3 regions of the Bacillus basilensis genome follow, and region 2 is predicted to be linked to each of the others. Evidence: riboswitches for the same ligand, from Rfam matches in the RefSeq annotation. Region 2 holds a riboswitch; each other region holds the start of a gene.
What was found. Region 2 has a riboswitch for thiamine pyrophosphate ahead of thiC (phosphomethylpyrimidine synthase ThiC). Riboswitches for the same ligand answer to the same signal wherever they lie in the genome.
Positions count from the first base shown of each region.

Region 1: another riboswitch for thiamine pyrophosphate. It lies ahead of tenA (thiaminase II); the one in region 2 lies ahead of thiC (phosphomethylpyrimidine synthase ThiC).
Region 3: another riboswitch for thiamine pyrophosphate. It lies ahead of thiT (energy-coupled thiamine transporter ThiT); the one in region 2 lies ahead of thiC (phosphomethylpyrimidine synthase ThiC).

Region 1 covers NZ_JBNTQO010000004.1:139-10,325, forward strand. Annotated here, with positions in the region: tRNA gene ACQVV1_RS09275 (tRNA-Leu) at 1-42, shown strand, start outside; tRNA gene ACQVV1_RS09280 (tRNA-Arg) at 46-119, shown strand; tRNA gene ACQVV1_RS09285 (tRNA-Pro) at 130-203, shown strand; tRNA gene ACQVV1_RS09290 (tRNA-Ala) at 219-291, shown strand; tRNA gene ACQVV1_RS09295 (tRNA-Ser) at 312-404, shown strand; tRNA gene ACQVV1_RS09300 (tRNA-Ser) at 457-549, shown strand; tRNA gene ACQVV1_RS09305 (tRNA-Met) at 574-650, shown strand; tRNA gene ACQVV1_RS09310 (tRNA-Asp) at 654-729, shown strand; tRNA gene ACQVV1_RS09315 (tRNA-Phe) at 738-813, shown strand; tRNA gene ACQVV1_RS09320 (tRNA-Thr) at 824-896, shown strand; tRNA gene ACQVV1_RS09325 (tRNA-Trp) at 903-973, shown strand; tRNA gene ACQVV1_RS09330 (tRNA-Ile) at 984-1,060, shown strand; tRNA gene ACQVV1_RS09335 (tRNA-Asn) at 1,069-1,143, shown strand; tRNA gene ACQVV1_RS09340 (tRNA-Glu) at 1,145-1,216, shown strand; gene ACQVV1_RS09345 (CBS domain-containing protein) at 1,347-1,766, shown strand; gene ACQVV1_RS09350 (DUF3965 domain-containing protein) at 2,062-3,213, shown strand; gene ACQVV1_RS09355 (hypothetical protein) at 3,442-3,780, opposite strand; gene ACQVV1_RS09360 (SH3 domain-containing protein) at 3,786-4,946, opposite strand; TPP riboswitch at 5,216-5,327, shown strand; TPP riboswitch at 5,388-5,490, shown strand; gene tenA (thiaminase II) at 5,573-6,268, shown strand; gene ACQVV1_RS09370 (ABC transporter ATP-binding protein) at 6,237-6,986, shown strand; gene ACQVV1_RS09375 (ABC transporter permease) at 6,986-7,738, shown strand; gene ACQVV1_RS09380 (ABC transporter substrate-binding protein) at 7,735-8,736, shown strand; gene tenI (thiazole tautomerase TenI) at 8,747-9,367, shown strand; gene thiO (glycine oxidase ThiO) at 9,360-10,187, shown strand, end outside.
Region 2 covers NZ_JBNTQO010000011.1:141,051-151,237, forward strand. Annotated here, with positions in the region: gene lldP (L-lactate permease) at 144-1,805, shown strand; TPP riboswitch at 1,877-1,992, shown strand; gene thiC (phosphomethylpyrimidine synthase ThiC) at 2,107-3,867, shown strand; gene ACQVV1_RS19985 (arsenic transporter) at 3,969-5,327, opposite strand; gene ACQVV1_RS19990 (hypothetical protein) at 5,517-5,669, shown strand; gene ACQVV1_RS19995 (cytochrome d ubiquinol oxidase subunit II) at 5,714-6,739, opposite strand; gene cydA (cytochrome ubiquinol oxidase subunit I) at 6,732-8,087, opposite strand; gene ACQVV1_RS20005 (hypothetical protein) at 8,341-8,490, shown strand; gene ACQVV1_RS20010 (transcriptional regulator) at 8,582-9,667, shown strand; gene ACQVV1_RS20015 (LysR family transcriptional regulator) at 9,714-10,187, opposite strand, start outside.
Region 3 covers NZ_JBNTQO010000014.1:60,041-70,227, reverse strand. Annotated here, with positions in the region: gene ACQVV1_RS21915 (class D sortase) at 1-197, shown strand, start outside; gene ACQVV1_RS21910 (response regulator transcription factor) at 236-925, shown strand; gene ACQVV1_RS21905 (sensor histidine kinase) at 922-2,775, shown strand; gene thiT (energy-coupled thiamine transporter ThiT) at 2,981-3,652, opposite strand; TPP riboswitch at 3,739-3,840, opposite strand; gene ACQVV1_RS21895 (FeoA family protein) at 4,035-4,262, shown strand; gene feoB (ferrous iron transport protein B) at 4,259-6,247, shown strand; gene ACQVV1_RS21885 (FeoB-associated Cys-rich membrane protein) at 6,261-6,431, shown strand; gene ACQVV1_RS21880 (lipoprotein BA_5634 family protein) at 6,466-7,044, opposite strand; gene ACQVV1_RS21875 (PspA/IM30 family protein) at 7,447-8,112, shown strand; gene ACQVV1_RS21870 (DUF350 domain-containing protein) at 8,192-8,596, shown strand; gene ACQVV1_RS21865 (DUF4178 domain-containing protein) at 8,618-9,124, shown strand; gene ACQVV1_RS21860 (DUF4247 domain-containing protein) at 9,137-9,952, shown strand; gene ACQVV1_RS21855 (hypothetical protein) at 10,052-10,187, shown strand, end outside.

The DNA.
Region 1 (10,187 bases), on a different contig from region 2:
TGGGTGACCACCGTGCGGGTTCGACCCCCGCCCTCGGCACCATATGCGCCCGTAGCTCAATTGGATAGAGCGTTTGACTACGGATCAAGAGGTTAGGGGTTCGACTCCTCTCGGGCGCGCTTTTATTAACGGGAAGTGGCTCAGCTTGGTAGAGCACCTGGTTTGGGACCAGGGGGTCGCAGGTTCAAATCCTGTCTTCCCGATATTCCCAAAAACATGGGGCCTTAGCTCAGCTGGGAGAGCGCCTGCCTTGCACGCAGGAGGTCAGCGGTTCGATCCCGCTAGGCTCCACTTTATTTATTATATGTCTCGGAGGTATACCCAAGTTCGGCTGAAGGGATCGGTCTTGAAAACCGACAGGCGGTGAGAATCGCGCGGGGGTTCGAATCCCTCTACCTCCTCCATTTTCTTTAATGGTTTAGACATAAATAATAAAATATTTCTTTTTTCCTTCATGGAGGTATACCCAAGTTCGGCTGAAGGGATCGGTCTTGAAAACCGACAGGCGGCGAGAGTCGCGCGGGGGTTCGAATCCCTCTACCTCCTCCATTTTTTTAAAAAATATTATATTGTCGCGGGGTGGAGCAGCACGGTAGCTCGTCGGGCTCATAACCCGAAGGTCGCAGGTTCAAATCCTGTCCCCGCAACCAAATGGTCCCGTGGTGTAGTGGTTAACATGCCTGCCTGTCACGCAGGAGATCGCCGGTTCGACCCCGGTCGGGACCGCCATTTATGTTGGCTCGGTAGCTCAGTCGGTAGAGCAGAGGACTGAAAATCCTCGTGTCGGCGGTTCGATTCCGTCCCGAGCCACCATTTTTTTTATGCCGACTTAGCTCAATTGGTAGAGCAACTGACTTGTAATCAGTAGGTTGGGGGTTCAAGTCCTCTAGTCGGCATCCTTTAGGGGCATAGTTTAAAGGTAGAACTGAGGTCTCCAAAACCTCCAGTGTGGGTTCGATTCCTACTGCCCCTGTAAAGTATATGGGCCTATAGCTCAGCTGGTTAGAGCGCACGCCTGATAAGCGTGAGGTCGATGGTTCGAGTCCATTTAGGCCCACCATATATTATTCCGCAGTAGCTCAGTGGTAGAGCTATCGGCTGTTAACCGATCGGTCGTAGGTTCGAGTCCTACCTGCGGAGCCATGGCCCGTTGGTCAAGTGGTTAAGACACCGCCCTTTCACGGCGGTAACACGGGTTCGAATCCCGTACGGGTCATAAAAAAAGAGTCAGCACATTGCTGACTCTTTTTTATTGTGTGTTAATCCTCTTTTATCTACTGATTTTCCTGAAATAAATAAAGGGATTTAGGAAAAACTATGGTATGTATAAAAAGGAGGAGACAAAAATGACACGAGTGAGAGACCTTATGAGTACTCATATTGTACATTGTACACCGCTAGACAACGTATACGAGGCTGCTGTAAAGATGAAAGAAGAATCGATTGGATTGATTCCGGTTGTTGAAAATGAGCAAGTTGTTGGGCTTGTTACAGACCGAGATTTAGTGGTTAGAGGCATTGCTGAGAAACATCCTGGATCTAATAAAATTACAAATGTAATGACAACAAATATTGTTTCAGTTTCTCCAGATGATTCCATTGAAAAAGCTACAGAGTTAATGGCACAGTATCAAATTAGACGATTACCAGTAGTTGAGAGTGGTCAACTTGTTGGAATGCTAGCATTAGGTGATTTAGCTACAAGAGAATCGGCAGATGATCAAGCGGGATTTGCTTTAAGTGAAATCTCGGAGCATACGGAATGAAGAGAGACTTTAATTAGTGGGATAAGTTACGTATAAAAATCAGATGCATTATTCTAGTATATATGGATTAAGCTAATATGTTAGCATGATGTATCTGAGACATTATATAATAAGTATACGGTTAGTAATTTCGACAGTTTATTTAAATTTGTCATTCCTAATTTTAAATAAGAGAAAAAATGATATACTGATAGATATAAGCGTTATGATAGATTTCGAATATAACAATATTTATTATTAACGATGTAATAATGGATTAATATTTCCTATGTAGACAAAAGGGAAGGGGAATTATATGAGGGCTGTACAGCGCGATCCGAATTGGAATTTGGTTACAGATACATATATAGAACCAAATAATTTCGCTGAATTATTTTCTTTGCTTGTACCTTGTCATCCAAAAGGTGAAGGGAAAGAACGAACTATATTAGTGTGGAAAGAAAAAGAATTTTATAAAGAAGAAAATTTAGCGGCATTTATCGTATATGGAATGAATAAAGCAAAGAATTTACCGCAGTTTCATAAAGATGAAATTCCAACTTTAGTACGTATTCTTCGCTTATGTCAAGAGATTGGTTGGTATGAAGAAGCAAATACTTTTATGGTAAATCAAGGACTAGCTGAGTTTGTTTACACTTCATTGGAATATGAAACGTGGGATCTTTTGACGCAAGCGGTTGCTTTAAACTATTTAATTATTAAATATCGTATTGGTGAATTGACTGATGGGGATGTAGAAATTTGGGATAGAGTTAAATTTAATGAGAAATGTATAAAGGATTGTAAACATCTATTATCCCATAAAGAAGTATTGGAATTTACATTCTTTTATATGTGTAAGAGAGCTAAATTCCTATCAAAGGAACAATTAAATAGTGATATGATGAGTCTAGCGATGTATTGTAATACTTTTGTGTATGATTTATATACACATGACTTATTACGGAAATATCGTAAGTGTACAGACTTCCTAGCATATTATGGACCTAGTCAAGCGGTATTAGCTTGTCAAAGAGCTGTACTTTCTCAAATTTCAGATCGATTAGACCCATTAAAGACTACTCATGTAGATGATTATTTATATGTAATGAAAGATATGATGGAGCATATGACGATAGGAATAATGGATCGATATGATCATTTTATCGGAAAGTTATTATCATATGTGCCATTTTTCGAAATGATTCAAGTTCCACAGCATGCATATTATTGTGAAGAATTACTGTATATTTGTAAGGGCATTGAATATAAAGAAGAAATATTACGCAATTATATATTTATACAATTACATGATTGTCTGCCATCATTCTTTAAACTATTTCTTAAAAATAAGCGTTATGCAACGATTCATGATATTCTGTTCTATTGGTGCGATGATGAACAAAGGATGAGCTTGGAGAAAAAATATAATCTTAGCTTTATTTATGAAAAATATGCTTGTGGGTAAAGAGCATTTTCTATATAAATTAAAAAGGATCTCACATAAACGTGAGATCCTTTTTTTGTTAGTAAAGCAAGGAGAATGTGATTAAGACGAGAAATAACATTCCATAAAGGAAAACTTGTGCCGTATTGCTTCCTTGTATACCAAAAAAAGTATTTATTTTTTTATATAAATTCAATATATATTTTAGCGGATTATCTTTGAAAGATTGGTACACAGTGTCTCCTCTTTCTAAGCTTCTTGTTCGTGTTTTTTGTTATTAGGGACATGAATGTATCTAGCTATGAATAGTAAAACAGCCATAAAGAACACAGGAAATACGGTAGATAAATAAAAACCATTACTAATAATATTTGTTATTAGGGCACTTAATAGAAAGATGGCATTATAAATATGTGCAATTTTTTGTTTTAGTTTAACTTGAAAGGATTCCATCATAATTTCTAAAGCGACAAAAGCAATGATAATAGATAAAAATACAGTATTTGTATTGTAAATGATTAAACAACAGATTAAACCTAAAAAGGCTAAGTATTCAATTATGAGAGGTATATTGATATTGCGTGGCATACAATTTACCTAACTAAATATGGCAGTGGGTTTACTGCATTTGTTTTTTCAAAATTCCATTCTCCATTGTGTAATTCAAAATGAAGATGTTGCCCGTATGAATGACCTGTGTTTCCCATATGACCTACTAATTGTCCAGCCTGTACTTGATCACCAGCTTGTACAGTGCGATCTTTCATATGAGCATAGACTGTTGTATATAGTTTCCCGTTTAGTTGATGAGCGATGAACACAACATTGCCATAGCTAGCTGAATAATATGATTTCACAACTTTACCTGCAGCCGCAGCTTGGATAGAGACATTACCCTGAGCTGCAATATCTATCCCATAATGCATTTGTTCCCAGCGCATATCAAAGGTTGAGCTAATTCTTCCTTGAGTAGGGAATTTGAAAACTGCTGGAATGGAAGTAGGTTGAGCTGTTTGATTTTGTGATTGCGTTTGATTTTGCACCACATAATGCTTTGCTACATATCCGTATCCTGTGCCAAAACGAATTTTATACCAAGTTCCGACAGTTTCCACTACTTGTATTTGTGTACCATTTTGTAATGAACCAAGTAGTGCACTACTTGTACTAGCATTGCTACGTACATTAAGTTTAGGTGTTGCAACTGTGTATTTCGTATTATTTTGAACTGTGATGCCTTTTACTAAAGGCTGTGAACCATTAGACACGAACGCCTTTTGTACGTAACCTGTTTTGCCATTATGTAAAATTTTATACCACTCACCTTGTTCTTCTTGAATGGTAACGAATTTCCCATTTGGTAATACATCTAAAATTGAAGATTCTAAATTAGGTTCAGAACGAACGTTTAATGCATTGGCATTAACAATGTATTGATTATTAGATTGAAGTTTGTTTTTTAGTAGAATAGCATCTTTTTGTACGTAACCTACTTTATTATTAACAGATACTTTATACCAGCTATTAGTTGTTTCGAGTATGTTTACTTTCGTATTAAAGCGAATTGTATCAATTGATGAGCTATTTGCGTTATCTTGTGTATGTAAGGCTACTTGATCGACTTTGACATATCCAGTTTTCACGTTAGATAATTGTTCAGCGTTGGCTGTTTGTACAGTTGTTTCTCCCATAGAAGGAAGTAAAGAGGCAATTGCGACAGTAGTTGCTGTTAAAGCAGTAGCTTTCATATTCATATAATAGAGACCTCCTCTAGTTGTATAGTTGTAATTTTATTATAGTATAAAGATATAATATAGTGGGTGTATTCACATAAATGTAATATGAAATCAATAAAAAAATAAATTTTTTGAGGATAATGATTCCTTATTATCCAATTAATTGGGATGATAATTTCTAAGATAGAATATAAATATTGTATAGTTTTATTATTTTGTTGACAATTGAGAAAATTAAAACAGTTGATGATGTCTTATTACGGTGTTATACTGACAGTGATAATTTCATAGTTTGCTAGGAGAGCTGGTGTTGCCAGCTGAGAGTAGGCCGTAAGCCTTTGATCCTTTTCATTACCTGATCTAGATTATGCTAGCGTAGGGAAGCAATTCGGACACTAATAATGAGTCCCCGTTTCTTTGCGTATAGAAACGGGGCTTTTTTATTTGAAAATTTCATATTGAAACCACTAGGGGTGCTTGTTGTGCTGAGAGAGGAATAATCCTTAACCCTTACAGACCTGATCTAGGTAATACTAGCGAAGGGAAGTGGAGCAACGAATAAATTATAATTTTATTTGCTGTAACCACTTCTTATTTAGAAGTGGTTTTTTATTTAGATATATAGATTGAAAGGGGATAGAGAAATGAAATTTTGCGATAGATTATTAGAAACTGTACAACCAGTTTGGGAGATGAGTCATAATCATCCGTTTGTAGTAGGTATGGGAGATGGCACGTTAGAAAAAGATAAGTTTCAGTATTATATTATTCAAGATTATTTATATTTGTTAGATTATGCAAAGCTATATGCGATTGGTGTTGTAAAAGCAACGAATCCACAAGTAATGGGGAAATTTGCTGAACAAATTGATGGCATATTAAATGGAGAAATGACAATCCATAAACAATATGCAAAAAGACTTGATATTTCTATAGAGGAGATAGAATCTGCCAAACCATCTGCTAAAAATTTAGCCTATACAAATTACATGATGTCTGTATCTCAAAATGGCACACTTGCGGAATTAATAGCAGCACTTCTTCCATGTATGTGGAGCTACTGGGAAATTGGAAAGCGTTTAAACGATATTCCTGGAGCAAGAGATCATGAGTTCTTTGGTGAGTGGATTCAAGGATATAGTTCGGAAGAATACGGTAACCTTTGTATTTGGTTAATAGATTTATTAAATGAAATGGCAGTTGGAAAGTCTGACAAAGAGCTAGATCGATTAGAGGAGATTTTCCTATATTCCAGTCGATTTGAATATTTATTCTGGGATATGTCCTATCGTAAGGAGATGTGGGGATTTGAGGAGCAAGAACATACTACAGTTTCATAATGTTTCTTTTCATTATGATGAGAAACCAATCATCAATGAATTAAATGCTTCTATACGAGATAAAGAGTTTGTAAGTATTATCGGACCGAGTGGATGCGGGAAAAGTACTTTATTTCGCCTTATTACAGGTTTAGAAGAAGCAAGTACGGGACAGATAGAGCTGACAGAAACAAAGAGCCATCCTGTAGGATATATGCCCCAAAAAGATATGCTCCTGCCATGGAGAACGATTATTGAGAATGCTGCCCTGCCGCTAGAGTGCCAAGGTGTACAGAAGAAAGAAGCACAAATAAAGGCAAAGGAACTGTTACATAAATTTGGCTTACAAGGGTATGAGACAAAATATCCGAAAGATTTATCTGGCGGTATGAGACAACGCGTATCTTTTATTCGAACTTTATTAACAGGCGGGGAGATATTGCTGTTAGATGAACCGTTTAGCGCGTTGGATGCTTTAACGAAGGCATCTTTGCAAGAATGGCTGTTTGAACAATGGAAAGAGTGGGAAAAAACAATTTTATTTATTACTCATGATGTGGAAGAAGCATTATTTCTTTCTAATCGAATTTTCGTTGTAGAAAATCAACCGATAACTACTTTAACCGAGAAGATTGTACCGCTTGATTGTAATCGGACAAGAAAAGATTTATATAAGCCTGAAGTGTTAGCGCTTAAAGATGAGCTTCTTAGTATGTTACAAAGGCAGGTACTCGTATGATGAACCGGTTGAAGGAACTATTACCTGCCCTTACACTTTCTAGTATTTTACTTGTCATGTGGGAAATAGGCGCAAGAGTTGTAGATGAGATGTACATTTTACCGTCACCGTCTGCAATTGTAATGAAGATATGGAAACTAAAAGATATATTATTTACGGTTCATTTGCCGGCAACATTAAATGTCGTTTTAATAGGGGTGGCTATTTCTATCGTACTTGGGGTAGGGCTAGCGATGTTAATGAATGCGAGTAATTGGATGGAGAGAGCATTTTATCCATTATTAGTTGCCTCACAAACGATTCCGATTACAGCGCTTGCTCCACTCTTCGTTTTATGGTTTGGATATACGATTTGGAGTAAGGTTGTTGTTACGGTTTTAATTACGTTTTTTCCAATTGCGGTCAATACGTATGATGGACTACGTAGTACAAAAATAGAATGGGAGGAGCTCTTAGTTACGTATGGAGCAACGAAAAAAGATGTTTTTCTTAAATTAAAGTTACCATCTGCTCTTCCTTATTTTTTCTCAGCTTTAAAAATTGCAGTTCCGCTTAGTGTGATTGGGGCAGCAATTGGTGAATGGCTCGGTGCACAAGCCGGGTTAGGATATTTCAGTAAAAGGATGATGACGCAATTAGACGGAGCGGGTGTATTTGCACCCATTGTATTGTTATCATTATTAGCTATTTCCTTTGTCATCCTTATTTCGATTTTAGAAAAGAAATTTATTAGTTGGAGGAAGCATTCATGAAATTTTTAAAACGCATCTTTGTGTTTACATTATTAGTTGCAATGATTGCTGGATGTTCTAGTAATTCAGCATCAGATAAGGGTAAGAAAGAAAAAGAAATAACGGTCATGCTTGATTGGTACCCAAATGCGGTACATAGCTTTATTTATGCGGCAATTGAAAAAGGCTACTTTAAAGAAGAAGGAGTAAAGGTGAATATTAAATTCCCTTCCAATCCGACTGATCCATTAACTTTAGCAGCGGCAGGAAAAGTAACGGTTGGCTTGTATTATCAACCAGATGTTGTTATGGCAAGAGCAAATGAACAAATTCCAGTGAAATCAATTGGAGCTGTCGTACGTTCCCCGTTAAATCATGTTGTATCACTGAAATCAGCAGGCATTCAATCACCGAAAGATTTAGAAGGAAAAACAGTAGGATATTCGGGGACACCTTTAAGTGAGATGTATTTAAAAACGATGGTAAAAGAAGCTGGTGGTAATCCAGATACAGTGAAAGTAGTCGATGTTGGCTTTGATTTAGTACCAGCGTTAATTACGAAAAAAGTAGATGCAGTAACAGGAGCATACATTAACCATGAAGTACCTGTTATGCGACATGAAGGCCATGAACCAGCGTACTTTAATCCAGCTGATTATGGTGTGCCAAACTATCATGAGCTTGTATTTGTAACAGGTGATAAAACGTTGAAAAAAGATAAGGAAGCGTTGCAAGCTTTCTTACGTGGTACGAAAAAAGGTTATGAATTCATGAAGAAAAATCCAGATGAAGCATTAAATATTTTATTAAATCATCAAGAAAAAGAAAACTTCCCGCTTGTACCAGAAGTTGAAAAAGAAAGTATGAAAATTTTATTAGAGAAGATGGAAACGAAAGATGAGCCATTCCTATCGGATTCAAAAGAGTCATGGGAGAAACAAAATAAATGGCTGAAAGATAAAGGGATGACGAAAGAAATCGTTCCAGCTGAGGAATTATTCGAAAACATTTTAAAGTAGGCGAATGAATATGAAAAATGAGCTTCATGTAATCTCAAATGGTCACATGTCATTCGAAGAGCTAGTGAATGTAGCAATGCAAATTGAGAGTGAGATTGATTATTTACATGTTCGTGAGCGTGAGAAAAGTACGAAGGAATTGTATGAAGGTGTGGAAAGTCTTTTGAAGAAAGGCTTTCCCGCATCGAAGATAGTAATAAATGATCGAATTGATATTGCTATTTTATTAAATATTCCGCGTGTGCAGCTAGGATATCGAAGCGCAGATGTAAGGTCAGTGAAAGAAAAGTTTTCTTATTTGCATGTCGGTTATTCTGTGCATTCTTTAGAAGAGGCGATCGATGCATTTAAGAATGGAGCGGATTCACTCGTCTATGGTCATGTATTTCCGACAGATTGTAAAAAAGGTGTGCCAGCGAGAGGGCTTGAAGAAGTTTCAGCCATTGCAAAGTGTTTATCCATACCGATTACAGCAATTGGAGGAATCACCACGGAAAACACAGGGGATGTTCTTACTAATGGTGTCAGTGGTATTGCTGTTATGTCTGGAATTATAAGTAGTAGTAACCCATATAGCAAAGCGAAATCTTATAAGGAATCAATAAGAAAGTGGGCGGAAAAACATGTGTAAGAAGTATGATGTAGCGATAATTGGCGGAGGTGTAATAGGTAGTTCAGTTGCACATTTTCTAGCAGAACGAGGGCATAAAGTAGCGATTGTAGAGAAGCAACAGATTGCATCTGAAGCCTCGAAAGCAGCTGCTGGTTTACTTGGGGTTCAGGCAGAATGGGATGCGTATGATCCGTTATTTGAACTTGCTAGAGAAAGCCGTGCTATATTTCCACAACTTGCAGCAGTTTTACGTGAAAAAACAGGCATCGATATTGGGTATGAAGAAAAAGGCATTTATCGCATTGCTCAAAATGAAGATGAGAAGGAAAGAATTCTTCATATTATGGATTGGCAGCAGAAAACAGGTGAAGATTCCTATTTTCTAACGGGAGAAAAATTGCGGGAAAAAGAGCCATTTCTATCTGAATCCATTATAGGTGCGGTATATTATCCGAAAGATGGTCATGTTATTGCACCAGAGCTTACAAAAGCATTTGCACACTCTGCAGCAATTTCCGGTACTGATATATATGAACAAACAGAAGTATTTGATATTCGTATTGAAAATGATAACGTAACAGGAATTGTTACAAGCGAAGGTATTATTGCGTGCGAGAAAGTTGTGATTGCAGGTGGTTCATGGAGCACGAAGTTACTAGGTTATTTTCACCGCGAATGGGGTACATATCCAGTTAAAGGAGAAGTAGTAGCGGTAAGAAGTAGAAAATCACTTTTAAATGCGCCTATTTTCCAAGAAAGATTTTATATTGCACCAAAGCGCGGTGGACGGTACGTAATTGGAGCAACGATGAAGTCTCATACGTTTAATAAAACTGTG
Region 2 (10,187 bases):
TTGTTATGGTACAGTATAAATGAAAGTTATTGAAAACGTTTTCTTAAACGTTTTTTTATTTTTAGGATTAAAGGTATGATGACCTGATAGTCTACTGATGAGGTTATTCTATTTAAAAGGGGATTCTTTAGGGGGAGAGAACAATGAACACATGGACACAAGTTTATGATCCGTTCGGAAACATTTGGATTTCGGCAGCGGTCGCACTTATTCCGATTATATTTTTTTTCTTAGCTTTAGCAGTTTTCCGCATGAAGGGGTATGTGGCAGGATTTATTACAGTTGTACTTACAATTTTAGTGGCGTTATTCGCTTATAAGATGCCGTTCACGATGGCGATGGCAGCGACCGGATATGGTTTCTTATACGGATTATGGCCAATTGCTTGGATTATCATTATGTCGGTATTTTTATATAAAATTTCTGTGAAAACAGGTCAATTTGATGTGATTCGTGCATCTGTATTATCCATTACGAATGACCATCGTTTACTCGTTATTTTAATCGGTTTTTCATTCGGAGCATTTTTAGAAGGGGCAGCAGGATTTGGTGCACCAGTAGCGATTACGGCAGCACTTCTGGCAGGCCTTGGGTTAAATCCTTTATATGCAGCGGGTCTTTGTTTAATTGCAAATACGGCACCAGTAGCGTTCGGGGCGATGGGAATTCCGATTACAGTTGCTGGACAAGTAACAGGTATTGATCCACATAAAATCGGACAAATGGCTGGACATCAATTACCGTTTCTATCATTATTTGTTCCGTTCTTTATCGTATTTTTAATGGATGGATTGAAAGGGGTAAGACAGACTTGGCCTGCTTTACTTGTAGCGGGTAGTTCGTTTGCAATTACTCAGTTCATTACAGCGACATTCTTAGGACCAGAACTTCCGGATATTACGTCAGCACTTGTAAGTTTAGTTAGTTTATCGTTGTTCTTAAAAGTATGGCAACCGAAAGAAATCTATCAATCCGGGCAAGCAAATAGTGAAGTAGCTGCAACAACAACGGCGGCATCGATGCCGAAATTAACGTTAGGAAAAGTTGTAAAGGCATGGTCTCCATTTATCGTATTAACGGTTATGGTAGTTATTTGGAGTCAAAGTTTCTTTAAAGCATTATTTGCTCCAGGAGGCGTGTTAGAAAGCCTTGTATTTAAGTTTGAAATTCCAGGCTTGCATAATTTGGTAATGAAGGCAGAGCCTATTGTAAATAAAGCGACGCCTTACGAGGCAATTTTGAAGTTTGATGTATTATCAGCAACTGGAACAGCGATTTTAATTGCTTGTCTCATTTCCATGTTTATTTTGAAAATGAGTGTAAAAGATGCAGTAGTAACATTTAAAGAAACGTTAAGCGAATTGAAAATGCCAATTCTATCTATCGGATTCGTATTAGGATTTGCATTTATCGCAAACTATTCTGGTCTATCTTCTACACTAGCATTAGCACTAGCAGGAACTGGCGGACTATTCCCATTCTTCTCACCATTCCTAGGCTGGATTGGCGTATTCTTAACAGGTTCCGATACGTCAGCGAATGCATTATTCTCAAATCTACAAGCAATTACAGCACAACAAGTTGGTGTATCTGAAGTACTTCTCGTTGCAGCAAATACAACGGGTGGTGTAACAGGAAAAATGATTTCTCCGCAATCAATTGCAATTGCTTGTGCGGCAGTTGGACTTGCTGGAAAAGAATCAGATTTATTCCGCTTCACAGTGAAGCATAGTTTATTCTTTGTAATTATTGTTGGTATTATGACGTATGTACAGGCATATTATTTAACGTGGATGATTCCATAAGTAACAAAAGAAATAAACTTTGCATTTTTCAGATTATCGTGTATGATGGGAAAGTATTGAAAATTAAATCAGTGATAAACTAGGGGTGCCTAACGTATGCGTAGGCTGAGAGAGAAGCGCGTGATCTTCTTAACCCTTTGGACCTGATCTGGCTCGTACCAGCGTAGGGAAGTTAACGGCTTTACATAATGATGTCTTTTATGAGCCAGGTCCTTATTTTTTTATGGACCTGGCTCTTTTTATTTTGGCATACGCTGGCCATATCTCGTCCTTGTCACGAACAGGGGAGGCAACAAAGGTTATGAAACAATCTGTTTCAGCTGAGCAAATTGAATTGAAATCGAGTTTACCAGGGAGTAAGAAAGTATATGTAGATGGACCACGCGCAGGTATGAAAGTGCCGATGCGTGAGATTGAACAAAGCGAAACGAACGGCGTCTCAAATCCGCCAATCCGTGTGTATGATACGAGCGGTCCTTATACGGATCCGGCGTATAAAGTAGAGCTGGAAAAGGGGATTCCAACGCCGCGCCACTCTTGGATTCTAGAGCGCGGGGATGTAGAGGCATATGAAGGGCGCGAGGTGAAACCAGAGGATGACGGTGTGAAAGTGGCTTCGAAACATACACATATTTTCCCGCAAATGGATCGCCAGCCGCTTAGAGCGAAGCAAGGTGCAAATGTTACGCAAATGCATTATGCGCGTAATGGCATTATTACGTCTGAGATGGAATACGTTGCGATTCGTGAAGGCGTAGAGCCTGAGTTTGTTCGTAAGGAAATTGCAGAAGGTCGTGCCATTTTACCAGCGAATATTAATCATCCGGAAGCAGAACCGATGATTATCGGGCGTAATTTTCACGTGAAGGTCAATGCAAATATCGGAAACTCTGCTGTATCTTCTTCTATTGCAGAAGAAGTAGAGAAGATGACGTGGGCAACGCGCTGGGGTGCAGATACGATTATGGATTTATCTACAGGTAAAAATATTCATACGACGCGTGAGTGGATTATTCGTAACGCGCCTGTACCAGTTGGAACTGTACCAATCTATCAAGCACTGGAAAAAGTAAACGGAATTGCAGAAGATTTAACGTGGGAAGTGTATCGTGATACGTTAATTGAGCAAGCGGAGCAAGGCGTGGATTACTTTACGATTCATGCCGGAGTATTACTTCGTTACATTCCAATTACGGCAAAACGTACGACGGGTATCGTTTCACGCGGTGGTTCAATTATGGCGCAGTGGTGTTTATTCCATCATAAAGAAAACTTTCTATACACTCATTTTGAAGAGATTTGTGAAATTATGAAGCAGTATGATGTTTCGTTCTCTCTCGGAGATGGATTACGTCCAGGTTCAATTGCAGATGCAAATGACGAGGCACAATTCTCTGAGCTTGAAACACTTGGTGAATTAACGAAAATTGCTTGGAAACATGATGTGCAAGTGATGATTGAAGGGCCTGGGCATGTACCGATGCATTTAATTAAAGAGAATATGGAGAAAGAGCTTGATATTTGTCAGGGCGCGCCGTTCTATACACTTGGGCCGTTAACGACAGATATTGCACCAGGTTATGACCATATTACATCGGCAATTGGAGCTGCGATGATTGGCTGGTTTGGAACGGCGATGCTTTGTTATGTAACGCCGAAAGAACATTTAGGATTGCCAAATAAAGATGATGTTCGCACGGGGGTTATTACGTACAAGATCGCTGCACATGCAGCTGATCTTGCGAAAGGGCATAAAACGGCTCATCAGCGTGATGATGCACTTTCAAAAGCTCGTTTTGAATTCCGTTGGCGCGATCAATTTAATTTATCTTTAGATCCTGAGCGTGCGATGGAGTACCATGATGAAACATTGCCAGCAGAAGGCGCGAAAACGGCTCATTTCTGTTCCATGTGTGGACCGAAGTTTTGTAGTATGAGAATCTCACATGATATTCGTGAATACGCGAAAGAAAATGATTTAGAAACGACAGAAGCAATTGAAAAAGGGATGAAAGAGAAAGCGAAAGAATTTAAAGACACTGGTAGTCATTTATACCAATAACACGTTACACCTCTTTACTTGATTGATCACACTGTAGTACCTAACTTAAATATAGAAGAAGCCCCCTTTGCTAAGACGGTAGCAAAAGGGGCTTCTGTCGTTTATAAGGCGAAGAAGAGGTGTACCCAGTAGTATAAGAGGAATAATGTGACGACTGTTGTGAGAGGAATAACGATAAGGGATACACTTAAATAGTCTTTCCATTTTACTTTAATTTTGTTTTGTTTCAGTATATACATCCAAATGAGGGAAGCTAGCGTACCGATTGGTAATAATAGTGAACCGATGTCACTACCGATAATATTTGCGAGATAGATAGTTTTTAATGTGACTGGGTCTAGTCCCATTTCTGTTAACGTAATGGTACCAATCATAAGTGCAGGGTGATTATTGAAGATGTTAGAGAGGAGGGAAACAAGTCCGCCCATTGCAAAGCTAGCATAGAGTAGATGCTGACTTACAACTGGTTCGAGCCAATTTACAAGTGCTGTTGTTAATCCTGCGTTGTGAAGTCCGTAAATAATGACGTACATAGAGAAGGCGAAAATTAAAATGTGCCACGGTGTCTTTTTCAAAATGTCGACAGGATTTGTTCGTAAGTAGTACCATCTCCAGATGAGAAGAACGAGTGAGCCGAGTACGGCAACAATTTCAATTGGGATAGATAAGAAGGATGCGACGAATAGAAGACAGCGCATAAGGAAGACGAAGCCTAATACTTTCAACATAAATCTTGTCCGTTTTTGTTTCGTATCAACAGAATTTTTTCCTTTTAATGGATGGAAGTTTTTTGTGAAGAACATTTCTTCGATATCATATGAAGAAACAGGTAATCTTTCTGGTAGTTTTTTCTTTAAAACTGTGTACATAAGCCATGACATAAACAATAGTCCTAATGTTGCAGGTACAAACATCATAGCAGTATGCATATAAAGAGTCATATTTACGATATTTAATGCGATTAAGTTTACGATATTACTTACACCAATTGGTGCACTAGATGCAGTAGCGATTAAAGCACCGCTTAATAAATAAGGGATTTGTTGATGGGGTTTTAATTGAAGATTTTTTAGGAGAAGAATTAAAATTGGAGTTGTAATTAAAATACTACCGTCGTTATTAAATAAAAGAGTCATAAGAAAACATAATAATTGAATATACCAGTATAAACGGCGACCAGAACCTTTTGCTAAATTTGCAAGTTTCGCTGCGGACCAGTGGAAGAAGCCGAAGCTTTCTAATATAACCGCCATAACGATGGTCGCTAATATTGTTATGGAGGCACCGCCAATTTTACTGATAATGTCCATGACGTCTGGTTTTGATACAAGTCCAGTAATCAGGATAATGCCAGCACCAATTGCTGCCGGCCACGCCTCATTTAAACCACGGGGTCGCCAAAAGACAACAATCATTGTTAAGAAGAATACAATAATAGTAATCCATATTTCAATGCTCATATTTTACCTACCTTTCTACTTTTCCTTAAACCAATGTAGCTTGTCTCAAGGTCTGTATTGATAGTATATTCAGCAAAAAATAAGAAGAACTAGGCATATAATGGAATGAAGTGAATATGTGTTTTTCAAGCTAAAGGACAAGTGTCACTACTAGTGAAATAACTATTGTGAGAGGAGTCTATAAATTAGTTGGGCAGTAAGATAGTAAATGAAATTTATATGGGTGATTATGGAGATGTATTGGCGCAACTCAAAATATATCAGCGATTATTGGAAAATATCGGCGCAACTCAAAATATATCAGCGATTTTTAAAATATATCGATTTACCGACAAAACATGACAAAAGGAGTCCATCCCAAAATATCTTTTGGAACAGACTCTTCATTATTTTTCCTTCAAAAAAGTTCGATCCTTCAAGAATAAATTCCAGAAGAAAATAAATCCTGGTAACAAAATTGCAATTCCAATTGCGTATAGAATAAGCAATGCATAGAATGTTTCTGTCGTTGTAAAGCTTGTAAATACAGTTACATCAGGATAAATAATATATGGTAAATGCGCGACACCGTAAGCGTAACTTGCAAATGCATATTGAGCGACGACTGCTAAGACGGCAATGCGAGGGTATCCTAGTGTATCGTACTTCTTGTTTGTCCACCAAAGAGAAGAGTACCCGATAACGAATAAAACGATAGAAACTGTAAACCATGGGAATTGCTTTATTAGCCCTTGCATAAGCCAGTGTGTTTCCGGATCCATTACAACGAGTGCGATAATCGCCGTAACGAGTGTTGCAGGACCAAGGATGATAGCGTTTCTTCTATAAATTTTATATGCATCTTCTGAACCTTGTTCTCTCGCAAAATCAGCAAGAAAGAGAGAAGATAGAAATAGTTCCGAAGTTAGTCCGAAGAGCATATAACAATAAATAACAGGACTAGAAAGAAGTTTTCCATACAGGAGTACTTCTTTTCCCTCAGACATTGTAATATAGGCACCTTCTGTAACGGGTAAAACAGTAATTAATAGAGCTGGAATTAAGAGCCCTGTAATACCTGAAATAATACGAAGAAGGTGTTGGTACTTCGGCAGAGAATAAGCAAATACCATAAATGTACTGCGAATTGCCACGAGTACTAAAATTAACATAACGGGTACGAACATTACTGTCGCAAGGGTAAAGGCTGCTTTAGGAAAGAAGCCAAGAAATGCGACAACGACAAAGACGAGAAACGTATTTGTTACTTCCCAAGTTGGTGATAAGTATCGATTGGCAAGCTTGGCAGCGAGCGTTGGATGTTTTGCGTATACCATGCCCCAAAAACCTGCTCCAAAATCGATGGACCCTAATATACTGTATACGAAAATAAGAGCCCATAAGATGATGATTGCAATACTTTCCTCATGCACGAGAATCGCCTCCTTCGTGATGTAAATCATTTGTAAGCGGATGTTTCTTAAAGAATGTCCGTAGCACAAAAACTGTTAAAATACCGAGTCCAATATATAAAATGATGAATAGAATAAATAAAGGACCGACGAAATCGGCGCGTGTAGAAGCGTCAACTGTACGTTGCATACCATAAATGGTCCACGGTTGACGACCGCTACAGCTGAAAATCCACCCGAATTCAATACCGAGCAACATAACCGGTCCACATGCGGCAGTTCCCCAAAGAAGCCACTTCGGTAATTCTGCTCCTTTTTTTCGGTAAACAAAGTACCAATATAAGAGGGCGATTGCTGCAACTGCAAAGGTAAAGGCAGCGGTGCCGACCATTAAGTTAAATAGTGTATGTGTGTAAAATGGTGGCCATGTTTCTTGTGGGAATTCTTTTAGACCTTTTACGACAGTGCTAGGATCTAGTCCCACTAGTAGGCTGAGCATGTTCGGAATTTCTAGTGCATAGTTTAGTTCAAGTGTGTTAGGATCTACAACTCCGCCAATTGATAACGGTGCATGCGATGTCGTTTCAAATAAAGCTTCAGCAGATGCTAGTTTTTCAGGGGAATGCTTATGTAAGGCAATTGCCGATTCGTGTCCCGAAAGCCACATCGTAGCGCCTGTAATAAATGTCACGACGAGTCCTAACAGAAGCCCCTTTTTATGATAAGCAATTTCGCGTTTACTTAAATTCTTCTTTAATAATTTAAATCCAGCGATAGAGGCAATGACGGCAGCTCCAGTTGCATAGGCAGTAATAACAACATGAAATGCGCTTGTGCCAAAACTTGGATTAAAGAAAGCTTTCCACGGATCAACGTTAAAAACTGATCCATCTGGTCCCATTGAAAAGCCCGCAGGTGTATTCATCCATGTATTTGCTGATGTAATAAGCACGGCGGATGCCGTGGCACCAATCATGACGAAGAATAGCGAGATTAATCTCATGAATGGAGGTAGTTTGTCAGCTGCATATACATAAATGGACATGAACAAAGCCTCTAAAAAGAAGGCGAAAATCTCAATTTGAAAAGGAACAGAAATAACCTGCCCAACAATTTTGGCAAAACCAGGCCAAAGAAGTGAGATTTGCACACCAACAATTGTTCCAGTTGGAATTGCTACACCAAGAAGGATGGCAAATGCTTTTGTCCATCTTTTCGCCATAATGGCGTAGTCGGAATTTTTCTTCCAGTGAAAGAGTATTTCACTTATAAAAATCATCAATGAAAGCCCGACACCAAGTGTTGCAAAGATAATGTGGAATGCTAGTGAAGAACCAAAAAATGCTCTTGCTAATGTTACCGTATCCATATGTAAACTCCTCTTCTTTTTGCCATTATTTTCTGATTGAATTGGAAGATTTATTCAAAAAAACTACCAAAAATATATATGTATTTAAAAAGTGGATATGGTAATATAATGTTTGAATATTCTAAACAGAAAGAAATTAATGTTTAATAATATTTTGTTTGTTTTTTAGTAAAGAATATTTTATAATCTTTTATGCGAACATAAGTTCTGTTTTTGGGATGAAGAAGTTTATGTGAAATGGAGAGGATGTTTTATGTATCCTGAAGTCATTAAAAAGATGGCATTTTCAAAAGAGCATAGAGATTTATTATTGAAGCTGTATAATAAAGAGATTACGCGTCGTGAGTATGATCGACTCGTGGAATCGCTATATAGACCTTCTAAAGAGGCTTGTGAGGGATAGAGGTACGGGAGACAATCTAATAGATTGTCTTTTTTAATTTTACGTATGTTCTGGTAAAATTAAGGCTAGCCTTATTAGGGAGGTGAAAAGATTGCGGAAACGTGTATATATAGGGATTGGAGTTATTCTCTTAATCGCTTTAGGTGGAATTGTATTTTGGTCAGCTTTGCAAGGAAACCGTACGGAACATTTTATCTTAAGACATATGGTAAATGAAAATGGGACGCTTGCTACTTATCGTTTAGGGGATACAAAGGCAGGTACGGGTGAAGCGAAGGGCCGTGAAGCTTTATCAGAATCGGCAGGATTGTGGCTACAATATACATTGGATAAAGACGATCAAGCGTTATTCGATGAACAAGTTAAGGTTATTCAAAATAACTTTGTACATAAGGACCAAATTGTTTTATGGAAAATCTCTGAAAAGGGAGAAATGCAGTCAGCTACAAATGCACTTATAGATGATCTTCGTATTATAGAACAATTATATCGCGCTTATGAAATGTACAAGGAAGAGCGTTATAAAAACTTGGCAGATCAATTGAGTGACGCTGTAATTCGTTATAATAAGAAAGATAATTATTACGTTGATTATTATGATGTAGATGCAGGGAAACAAAATAATTTTGCAACTACATCATACATAAATCCGCACGCATTCTCGTATATGAAAAAGTACGGGAAAGTTTCTGATCAGCAATATCAGGACGTGGTTCAATTTTTAGCGGATTACCCAAGGCATGGCTGGGCATTCCCGAAAGAGTATAAAGAAGATGGTACTTTTACGTACGATAAAGAAGTGAATCTTATTGACCAATCATACGTTGCATATCATCGTAGTTTAGGTGGTCTTTCATCAGATGCTTACTTGGCATTTATAAAGAAAAAATTCCAGGAGGATGGAAAGCTATACGGTCGTTACAATTTAGAAACGGGAAAACAAACTGTGAAGTATGAATCGCCAGCCGCTTACGGATTAACGATTTTGTACGTACTACAAACAGGTGATACAAAGTTTGCGAAGGAATTGTATGATCATATGGCCACATTCCGAAATGACAACGTATTTAGTAGATATTACGGTGGATATGTAACAGGCGAACATAATAATACGCATATTTTCGATAACGTATTGCCACTTTTAGCAGAAATGGAATTAGAGAAGAGTAATAAATAAAAGGTGCCATCCTATGGGAATGGCACCTTTTATTTATTGATATAATTTACGTCCTAATATTGGAGAAGTATTCAATCACAAATTTACGAAATTGCTGAGCAGTTTTCGATAAGTAGCGTTTCTTCGACCAACTTAAGCCGATGGTTCGCTTACAATTTGGTTCAATAATACGTAACTTATTTAATGCTAAAGTAGAGTTTTTTAATAAAGTTAAACTTGGGACAAAGGCGATGCCGAGACCTTGCTTAATAAGGTCACTAATCACGGTTGGTTCATCTACTTCAAAAGCGATATGGGGCGTGAAACCAGCTTCTTTACAAAATTCATCCGTTAAGTGCCGAAAACCGTAACCAGTGTTCATACTAATAAATGGTTCGTCTTTTACTTCATGCAGATGGATACTTTCGCGGCCTGATAAACGATGACCTGAAGGGACGACTAAGAAAATTTCTTCCGTAATAAGTGGTTCCCAAATAATTTCCTCGCCTTCAATTGGCACAGAAGAAATGCAAAAGTCGAT
Region 3 (10,187 bases), on a different contig from region 2:
TTTTAGAGTATGATAATAAAACGTACACATATGAAATTCAAAAGACATGGATTACCCATGCGGATGATCGGACTGTTATTATAAAAAAAGAAGAACCGATATTAACGCTGACGACTTGCTATCCATTTGATTATATAGGAGATGCACCAGATAGATATATTATCGAGGCGAAGTTAACTGCTAGTTATTCAAAGTGAATTGTAGTTTCTAAAAGCGGGAGGGGGATACATAAGTTATGGCAAAAAACATTTTAATTGTTGAAGATGAAGATATATTACGTGAAATATTGAAAGACTATTTTTTAAGTGAGAAATATATGGTGTTTGAAGCAAGAGATGGGAAGGAAGCTTTAGTTGTATTTGAGGAAGAAGAGGTTGATTTAGTTATTCTTGATATTATGTTGCCGGAACTTGATGGGTGGTCCGTTTGCCGAAGAATCCGTAAGGCATCCGAGGTTCCGATTATTATGCTAACGGCACGTGTAGATGAAGATGATACGTTACTTGGTTTTGAACTCGGGGCAGATGACTATGTGACGAAGCCATATAGTCCGCCCATTTTATTAGCAAGAGCGAAAAGGTTGTTAGAAAGTAGAAAAGTGACAAAGCAACTCTTAGAGAATGAAGATGATACATTATCAATCCACGGTATTCACGTTCATTTTCCGTCGCGCACTGTTACAGTAAATAGAACAGACATTAATTTAACACATACAGAATTTGAAATATTAGCGTATTTCATGAAAAATCAAGGAATCGTTTTAACGAGAGAACAATTGATTTCAAGAATTTGGGGATATGAATTTGCTGGTGATGATCGAACGGTTAATAGCCATATTCGTAATTTGAGAAACAAATTGGGAGAGAAAGCAAAGTACATTACAACTGTAGTGCGAACAGGTTATAAATTTGAGGGGAATGTATGAGAAAAGGGATTGTACTAAAATTATTTACCCTCACAACAGCATTATGTATGTTAATTTTAGCGACGATATTTATTGGACAAACGATATTTTTTAAACAATATTATGCGAATCGAAAAGTGGAAGATATTAAAGTGAATTTAAATTCCTTCGAAAAGAATTATTTGAACTATGCAGGAAGTGCAGAAGGAATTCAGAAGCTGGAGCAAGACTTTTTAAGAGAAAATAATACGTGGATTACGACATTAGATCAGAACGGGAATTTAAAGCATGCAGATGATTTTTATTTTGAGGTAACGATAGATCGTAGGCAACAAAAGAGCTTTGGACAACAAATATTCAAAATTCCTTTATACAATCTCGTCAATATAGAAGAGATTGATAATAAATCATCAGATCAGTTTCTAGGCCAAGGAATTTCTTTTTCTGGCGTGAAAAAAGAAGATAGTTTTATTCCATTCTCTTTCTCGTTATCTAAGAAGACTTTAAGCGGATCTAATAAACCGTTAGAAAAAGCATTTAAGGAGAAAATGAGTAAATTAGATGAGGAGAAAAAGAAAGCAGCTGAGGAACAAGTAGGTAAGGAAAAGAAGCCGGCTGTTCAGGAGCAAGCTGCCCAAGAACCAGATGCTTACATAGGTGGGGTTGTTACGAAAGTACAGTTTCCAGATGTAAAAGGTCTTGTAAATCCAATTTATAAAAATAGTATATTCTTAGATAACATAAAAGAATTTCAAACAGATTTATTATTAAAAGAGAGCAAGCACATACAGTATGCAACACAAACAATGGACTATGAAAAAAATGATATTAAATATAAATTATTAATCAAACCAATAAAAGAAAAAGACGGATCAGTAACATATATTTATGCGATGGCTTCTTTACAGCCCGTAGATGAAGCTGTACAAATGGTGCAAGATTACTACATCTATATCATTGCATTTGTAGTCGTTCTTATTTTTTTAGCTTCGTTTTATTATTCAAAACAAATTGCAAAACCGTTATTAAAAATAAATGATACGACGAAGAAAATAGCAAAATTAGATTTTACAGAAAGAATACCGATTACTTCAAAAGATGAAATTGGGGATTTATCGAAAAATATTAATGTGCTATCGAATAAACTCCATTCGCATATTGGACAGTTAGAAGAAGATATTGAAAAGGAAAGAAAGTTAGAAAAAACGCGAAAAGAATTCATTTCTGGTGTTTCACATGAATTAAAAACACCGCTAAGTATTATGAAAAGCTGTATTTCTATTTTAAAAGACGGGGTAGCTGAGCATAAAAAAGAGTACTATTTTCAGGCAATGGAACGAGAAGTAGATAAAATGGATACGTTAATTTTGGATATGCTTGAGTTAGCTAAATTTGAGTCAGGTACATATAAAATGAAAATGGATTTATTTTATATTGATACAGTAATTGAAGATATATGTGAACATCTGTCTGTAGAAATAGAGAAAAAAGAACTTTGTGTTCATAAAAATATAGGTCCATTTGAAGTGATGGCAAATCAAGGCCGGATTGAACAAGTCATCGTAAATTTCATTACGAATGCCATACGTTATACACCAAATAAAGAAGATATTATTATTTCTACAATAGATGAGAAAGGTCGTATAAAAGTATGTATTGAAAATAAAGGTACTCACATTGAAGAAGAACAATTAGATAAAATTTGGGATCGTTTTTATCGCGTGGATGCAGCTCGTCAGCGTTCGCAAGGTGGAACAGGTCTTGGGCTTGCTATTTCGAAGAATATTTTAGAACTGCATGATGCTGAATATGGAGTAAAGAATACAGAAGATGGTGTATTATTTTACTTCTATTTACCGAAAAAAGCGTAGACAATATGATCTACGCTTTTTTAAGTTATTTTCATATTATCTTTACCTAATCTTTATTTTCAAGCGATATAATCGTGTTAGAAAATGAGGTTATGTAAGGAGTCGATGAACCGTGCATAGCAATTGGCTAAGTATAATGGTATTTATTTTCTTTTGTGCATTTATTGTTTTTTTAATTGATATTACGATATGAAAAAAAGAGCGCTCATGAAGCGCTCTTTTTGTTTGCATTTATTTGATAAGCATTGATGCTCTTGAATAAGCGTGGTGAAGTAAGGAATAAAAATATAAGTAAAACGGTACATAGAATGTAGGAACCAATCATTACGCTACCGTTTACGATTAATGAATAAAGCACAGCGGATTGACCTTTCGGTGCATATTGTCCCCAGAAAATAATACCAGCAATAAAGTGACAGAAGTAGCGAGCAAAGCTACCAATAAATGTAGCAACAATAATGTAACCAAGAACTTTCTTTCCTTCGTTCTGTTTTGAAGAAGGTTTGTCTTTACGGCTACCTAAATTGGATTGTTCTTCACTATTTTCATTGGTTGTTAAAAGTGCCTTTTGAATAGGACGATAGAATAAACCAGCAAATCCAATGAATGCGAAAGCAACGAAGTATTCAATGAGTACTTGAATTGGTGTGACGATAATGGCATCTCCGACTACAATTTGTAATAATCCCCAAATTAAGCCTCCTAAGAAAGCCATTTTGAAGCCCCAGCGGTATGCGATAATAAAAATAGGAATCATAGCAAATGAGATGGAACCGCCTGTTGGAAGTTTAATTGATAATGGTAAAATGTCGATGACCATGGCGAAGGCTGCAAGAATAGCAGATTCAATCATCGCTTGTAAATTGGTGTTACGCATGTTGTCTCCCCCTAAATTAAAGTTGTACAAAAAAGAATAGATATCATAGGAGGATACGAAATACGTAAATAAAAAAGAGGTATGTATTTCGGACGTTTGCACAATCCCTGCGTTAGCATTAACTAACAGGTTCTAAGGGTCGGAACGAAGTGTTCCCTCTCAGCGGTAAGGCTCCCCCTGTGATAACGAGATTCTTTATTTGCTATTGTTTATTGTAAGCGAAATGGATGAGAATGGCAAACGAATCTGTTATGACAATGATTGAAATAGAATTGTAGCAAAATGTTAATAAATATGAAGCAAAAGGGTATAGTACAAGAGAAATAGAGTGTGCTATAATTTCTCTGAAAATAATTATCATTCTCTTTTGAGGGGGAAGGTTATGAGCTTAGTAGATATTAAAATCGGTGAGAAAGTGTTAGTAAAAAGCGTTCAGTCTTTAGATCATTTACTAAAGAGAAGATTGGCGGCTTTTGGTCTTTCTGAAGGAAGCGAACTTCGCATGAAGCAGAAAGCGATGTTCAAAGGTCCTTGTACATTGGAGTGTCGTGGACAGTTAATTAGTATTCGTCATTGTGACGCGAAAATGATAAAGGTGGAATTAGCGTGAATAAGGTAGCTTTGCTAGGGAATCCAAATACAGGGAAGACATCATTATTTAATGCACTTACTGGTTCTTATGAATACGTAGGAAACTGGAGCGGTGTAACAGTAGAAAAAAAGGTTGGTAAATTAAAAGATAGACAAGGGACATTAATCGATTTACCAGGCGTATATGATTTGAACCCAGTTTCGCGTGATGAGGGTGTTGTAACAAACTTTCTACTAACAGAAGAATTTCAGCATATGTTAAATATTGTGGATTCCTCGCAATTTGAACGAAATATGCATTTAACGTTGCAGTTACTTGAATTTGGTAAGCCGGTTTCAATTGGTTTAAATATGGTTGATGTGGCGAAGCAAAGAGGAATTGTAATTGATGTAAAAAGGTTATCAGAACTATTAGGTGTAACAGTCGTTCCTGTCGTTGCAAGAAGCGGAAAAGGCTGTGAAGAACTACTTGCGACTCTTAAAGAAAATGACAAAAGTGAGAAAAAGCCATTCATTATTTCATATGGTGTACAACTGGATGAAGGAATTGGAGAAGCAATTTCTCTTTTAGAAAAAGAGAATTACGAGCATCCGAGATGGTTAGCGCTTCAATTTTTAAGTAATAACGAAGTAGTAGAAAAAGAAATGAAAGCATTACCAATTTATAAGGAGCTTATAGCCATTCGATCTCGCTTAGAGGGAAAACTTGATTGTACGTTGGAGGAGCATATTTACAAAACTCGTGAAGCGTATATTGAAAAGTTAAAAACAAATGTTATGAAGCATGAGAAAGAAGGAAAAATTCCTTTTTCGGAAAAAATTGATAGGTTAATTACACATAAAGTTTTAGGACTTCCAATCTTTTTAGCAGTTATGTTTTTTATTTTTCAGGTTACGTTTACGTGGATTGGTACACCGTTATCTGATATGTTAGATGAGTTTTTTGGTGGACAGCTTACGGATTGGGTGACGGCTGGGCTCACGAGTGTCGGAGCTTCTGATTTTATTCAAGCGCTCGTTACAGAAGGCATTATTGCCGGTGTTGGTGCTGTATTAGTATTCGTTCCACAAATCTTTGCACTATTCTTTTTCATTTCATTATTAGAAGACTCAGGATATATGGCGCGAATTGCAGTTGTTATGGATAGAATTATGGAATTCTTCGGTTTAAACGGAAAAGCGTTCATTCCGATGATTATTGGTTTTGGATGTAACGTTCCAGGTATTATGGCAGCGAGAACGATTGAACAAGAGAAAGAACGTTTACTTACAGTTCTTGTAACACCATTTATGTCTTGTTCAGCACGTTTACCTGTATATGCGTTATTTGCGGGCGTATTCTTCCCTCATAGTCAGGCAACTGTTGTGTTTTCTTTATATGTTGCAGGGATAGTCCTTGCGTTATTAGTTACAAAGATTATGTCTCTTACAATTTTAAAAGCGGAGAAGTCTATTTTCGTTATTGAACTACCGCCTTACCGCGTACCGCAAGCGAAAACGTTATGGCTAAGTACTTGGGAGAAAGGGAAAGGATTTGTTCGTAAAGCAGGTACATTTATCTTCGGTGGTTCTGTTGTCATTTGGCTATTAAATTATGCAGGTCCATCAGGATTTGGTGTTGATATGGGAGACAGTTATTTAGCGATGATTGGCGGATTTATCGCACCATTATTTGCCCCGCTCGGTTTTGGAACGTGGCAAGCTGCGGCATCTCTTTTAACAGGATTTTTAGCGAAGGAAGTTGTTGTTTCTACAATGGCAATTATTTATGCGGTGAAAGAAGATGTGCTTGGCAATGTAATGGGAGCACATTATACTGCGTTATCAGCTTATGCATTTATGTTCTTTATTTTATTATATGTTCCGTGTTTAGCGACGGTGGCTGTTATTAAACGTGAAACTGGATCAGCGAAATGGACGATTTTCTCAGTCGTTTATCCGCTCGTAGTTGCTTATGTATTAACGCTTACTATATACCAAGTTGGATCTTTACTCGGATTCTAAAAGGAGATGTATAATGATGGTCAATATTATAATTGGAGCTATCATTTTTGGTTATGCAGCATATACGTTAGTTCATTTTGTAAAGAGAAGTAAAAAGGGAAAATGCGCCGCATGTTCTTTAAATAAATCATGCGAGTCGCAAACTTGTAGTCCGGATATGGAGAAAATTGCTCATAATAAATAGAAAAAAGCTTTGCGAATTTCGCAAAGCTTTTTTATTACTTTTTAATTTTTACAAGTTGTGATGATTCTACACCATTCTTTCCAGGGAATTCTTTACTAGGGTCTTTATCGAATTTTAATACCCCAACAGATTTTTCATCACCTTTTACATTTCCGTAAGTTGCATCATCAACAATCGCGAACATATCTGCATATGCACGGCCACTTCCGATAATTGTATTGCCTTCATATTTTAATTTTGCGCCATCAATTGTAGCATTTTCTATTTTTTCTTTTGCGAATAATACACCTTGTTCTGCTGTTACAGCCGGTAATTTATCAAGTGGTTTCGTATCGTCTTTTGCATCCACTTTGCTAAGTAATTCTTTCTTCACTAGTTCTTCACCAGTTTTCTTATCCATGACAAGAACTTTTTTACCTTCTAATGTTGTCATTTTCATTTTATAGAAGTCTTTTTCTTTCACTTCTTTTTTGTTTTTATCTGTAATTTGCTGAACTTGCTCTTCTGATCCGTACAGTACAAAGCCGTTCGCTTTTTCTCCTAATAAAGAACAACCTGATAATGCTCCGAATGAAATTGCTGCTGCTAATCCGATTCCTACTAATTTTTTCATGATGATTTCTCCTTTTATATGTTTTATAGTAAATACATTTTTGTATTAGTTCTGAAATGATGAGAAGCTTGTTTGCTGCTTCTGGTATTAGTGTATAAGAAATATGGAAACGTAACTATCGAGTTAGCTTACAGTAATATTACACTTCTGTAATTTAGTGAAATCGCAAAAAAGTAAGTTAATTTTAAAGGGAGATAATGAGAATATATTAGAAATACAATATTGCATCTAGAATGTCATATTATAATGGATGTATTTTGGAAATAACATGTAAGTACATCTTTGTTTTGTTATAATAAACACATAGGCTGTAAAAATTACTATTCTTTACTGTAAAGGGAGATTTTTCAGTTTTCCAAGTAGTAAATTTGAAATATGAGGTATATCATAGGAGGAATTTGGATGTCTGTATTTAAACGATTAAGAGATTTAACAATGTCAAATGTGTATTCAATAATTGAAAAAGCGGAAGATCCAGTTAAGATGACGGATCAATATTTACGCGATATGCAAGCGGATGTACAAGAAGCTGAGAAAAGTGTAGCAGCTCAAATTGCACTTGAGAAGAAATTCAAAATATTATTTGAAGAGCAAGAAGCACTTGTGAAAAAACGTGAAGAGCAAGCTCATATGGCTGTTCAAGCAAGCAATCTTGACCTTGCGCGTCGTGCTCTTGAAGAAAAACAAAATGCAGAGCAAAAGATGAATGAGTATAAAGCAAGCTATGAGCAAAACAAAGCTGCTGCTGATAATCTTCGCCTGAAGCTAGAAGAAATGCGTAAGCAATTAACAGAGCTGAAAAATAAACGTGAAACACTTGTAGCACGTGTAAATGCGGCGAAAGCACAAAAGAATATTAATCAGGCAATGTCTGGATTTGATTCAAATTCAGCGAAAGCTGGTTTAAGCCGTATGGAAGAGAAAGCTCTTCAATTAGAGGCTGAAGCAGAAGCAAGCGGTGAAGTGTATAAAAAAGAAAAATCATTAGATGATGAATTCGCAAGCTTAAACAAAAATTCTGCTGTTGACGATGAATTAGCTCGTATTATGAAGCAGTATGAGAAATAATATAGAATAGAGACAAATGAACCGACATGTCTAAACAAATTCATGTCGGTTTTCTATTATATTTAGAGGAGGTTTTGCAATGACATGGACAAATGTATTAGCCATGCTTGTATGGACTGGAGCAAGTGCAGTACTTTTATTTGCAATTATGTGGGTTGATTCGATTTTTACAAAATACAATGATTTAAAAGAAATAAAAAATGGGAATACAGCTGTAACAACTCGTTTCGTTATGAAATTATTTGCGCAAGGATACATCCTATCTCAATCGATTACGAAAGCAAATGACTTATGGCAAGCGCTACTTGCATCAGCAGTTTCTTTCGTTATTTTGTTAGTAGTAGAAATGTTTATTGAATTTGTGTTAAGGAAAATGGCTGGTTTAGATTTAGAAGAAGGTACGAAAGAAGGCAGTGTTGCACATGCGATGTTGGCCGGATCATTACATATCGTTGGTGCACTTATTTTAGGTGCTTGTTTATAAAGAGAGAAGGAGGTGTAGGTCATGAGTTTATTTAAACGGATTAAAAATATAATGAAGAGTCCAGAGCCGCCGAAACCAGAGAAAAGTTTATTAACGTTAGCTCCTGGTGATATGATCGAAGTTTCATTAATTATGTACGAATTAACTGGAAAAACGAGTATGCATTCTCGTAAAGAAATTGTTTTAACACTGCAAGACGGGAAAGATATTCGTTATTTAAAAATTGAAGACCGTGAAAATACGTATTACAAATTATATACACCAATTGATGGTCGGTTAGATTCGATTGATGAAATTCCGACGACAATTGAAATGGATGATACAGAGTACCATATGGAAGAGCAATATAACGGACGTGTTGTTGTGATGGGGAAAACACCATTCTCTGCTTCAGAAGAACAGCATGTATGGGAATTCCAATCAGATAATCGAAAATTATTGCGTATTGAATGGCAAAATGGTCGCACAATGATGTATGAGGGAGAAGCAATTATTCCTGCTGATGTACAAATTATAAGAGCAACGTAAGGGGGCGTAATCATGTCAAACCGATTGTTTACCATGATTAAATCGTTCGTGATCCCTATACTTGCTATCGTTATATTACTTGTTGTTGCTGGATATGCCTTATCAGGTTGTCAGGGCGGACAGACAAAGTCGATTCAAGACCGTTATCCACTTGAATCTGTCGCAAAAGAAGGTAAACAAGAATCTTACGTGTATAGGGCCGCCAATCGGTCAGTTCCTGAAGTCGCAAAGGAACTCATTAATGAAAGAGAACCGAAGCAAGCATCTAAAGAAGACGAAAATCAAATGTTCCTCGTTTATTCTGATAAGATTTATAATCTGCAAAAGGATAAAGAGAAGCCATCTGATACGTTAATTGAAATAAGTAATAAAGAGTTTGTCCGTCAAAATTACCAACCATCCTTCTTGCAAGGATATATTATGGGAAGTATTTTAAACGATATATTCGGTTCACGAAAATCATCATCCGGTGATTATCGCGGATATAATGACAGACAAAATCATAAACCAGTTATTCCAGAGAGACCACCTACAAAAGAAGAAAAGAAAACCCCACCTCCAATTACGAAGGAAGGGAAAGGATCTATCATTAAGCGTGGCGATAATGTAGATTCGAAATCTTCTGTAGGAGATACTGGAAGTATTACGAAAAAAGGAAGCAGCACGCCTCCGCCTTCTACTGGAAGCAAAGGGAAAATAACGAAAACACCAGGTGGTTCGAGCGGATCAGATGTGAAGCCGAAATCATCTATTAAAACGCCGCCAAGGAATACATCTCCTCCGAAAACGAGGGTCGGTGGTTCTGGGAAAATTACGAAGAGAAGATAGTGTAGAGACCGAAAAGTGGAATTTGCTTTTCGGTCTTTTTTTTGTTGTGGAAATAAATCCCTTTTAGTTGGTGCAATTAAGACATAAGGAGGGAATAGTATGACTATGTATAAAAGATTTAGTGTAATTATGTTCCTCGTATTATTCTTGAGCTTGTTTATTAGTAGAATGGTGAAATTTCACTTTGTGGTAGGTATTCTATGGATACTATGTACATGTACCCTTTTTCTATATG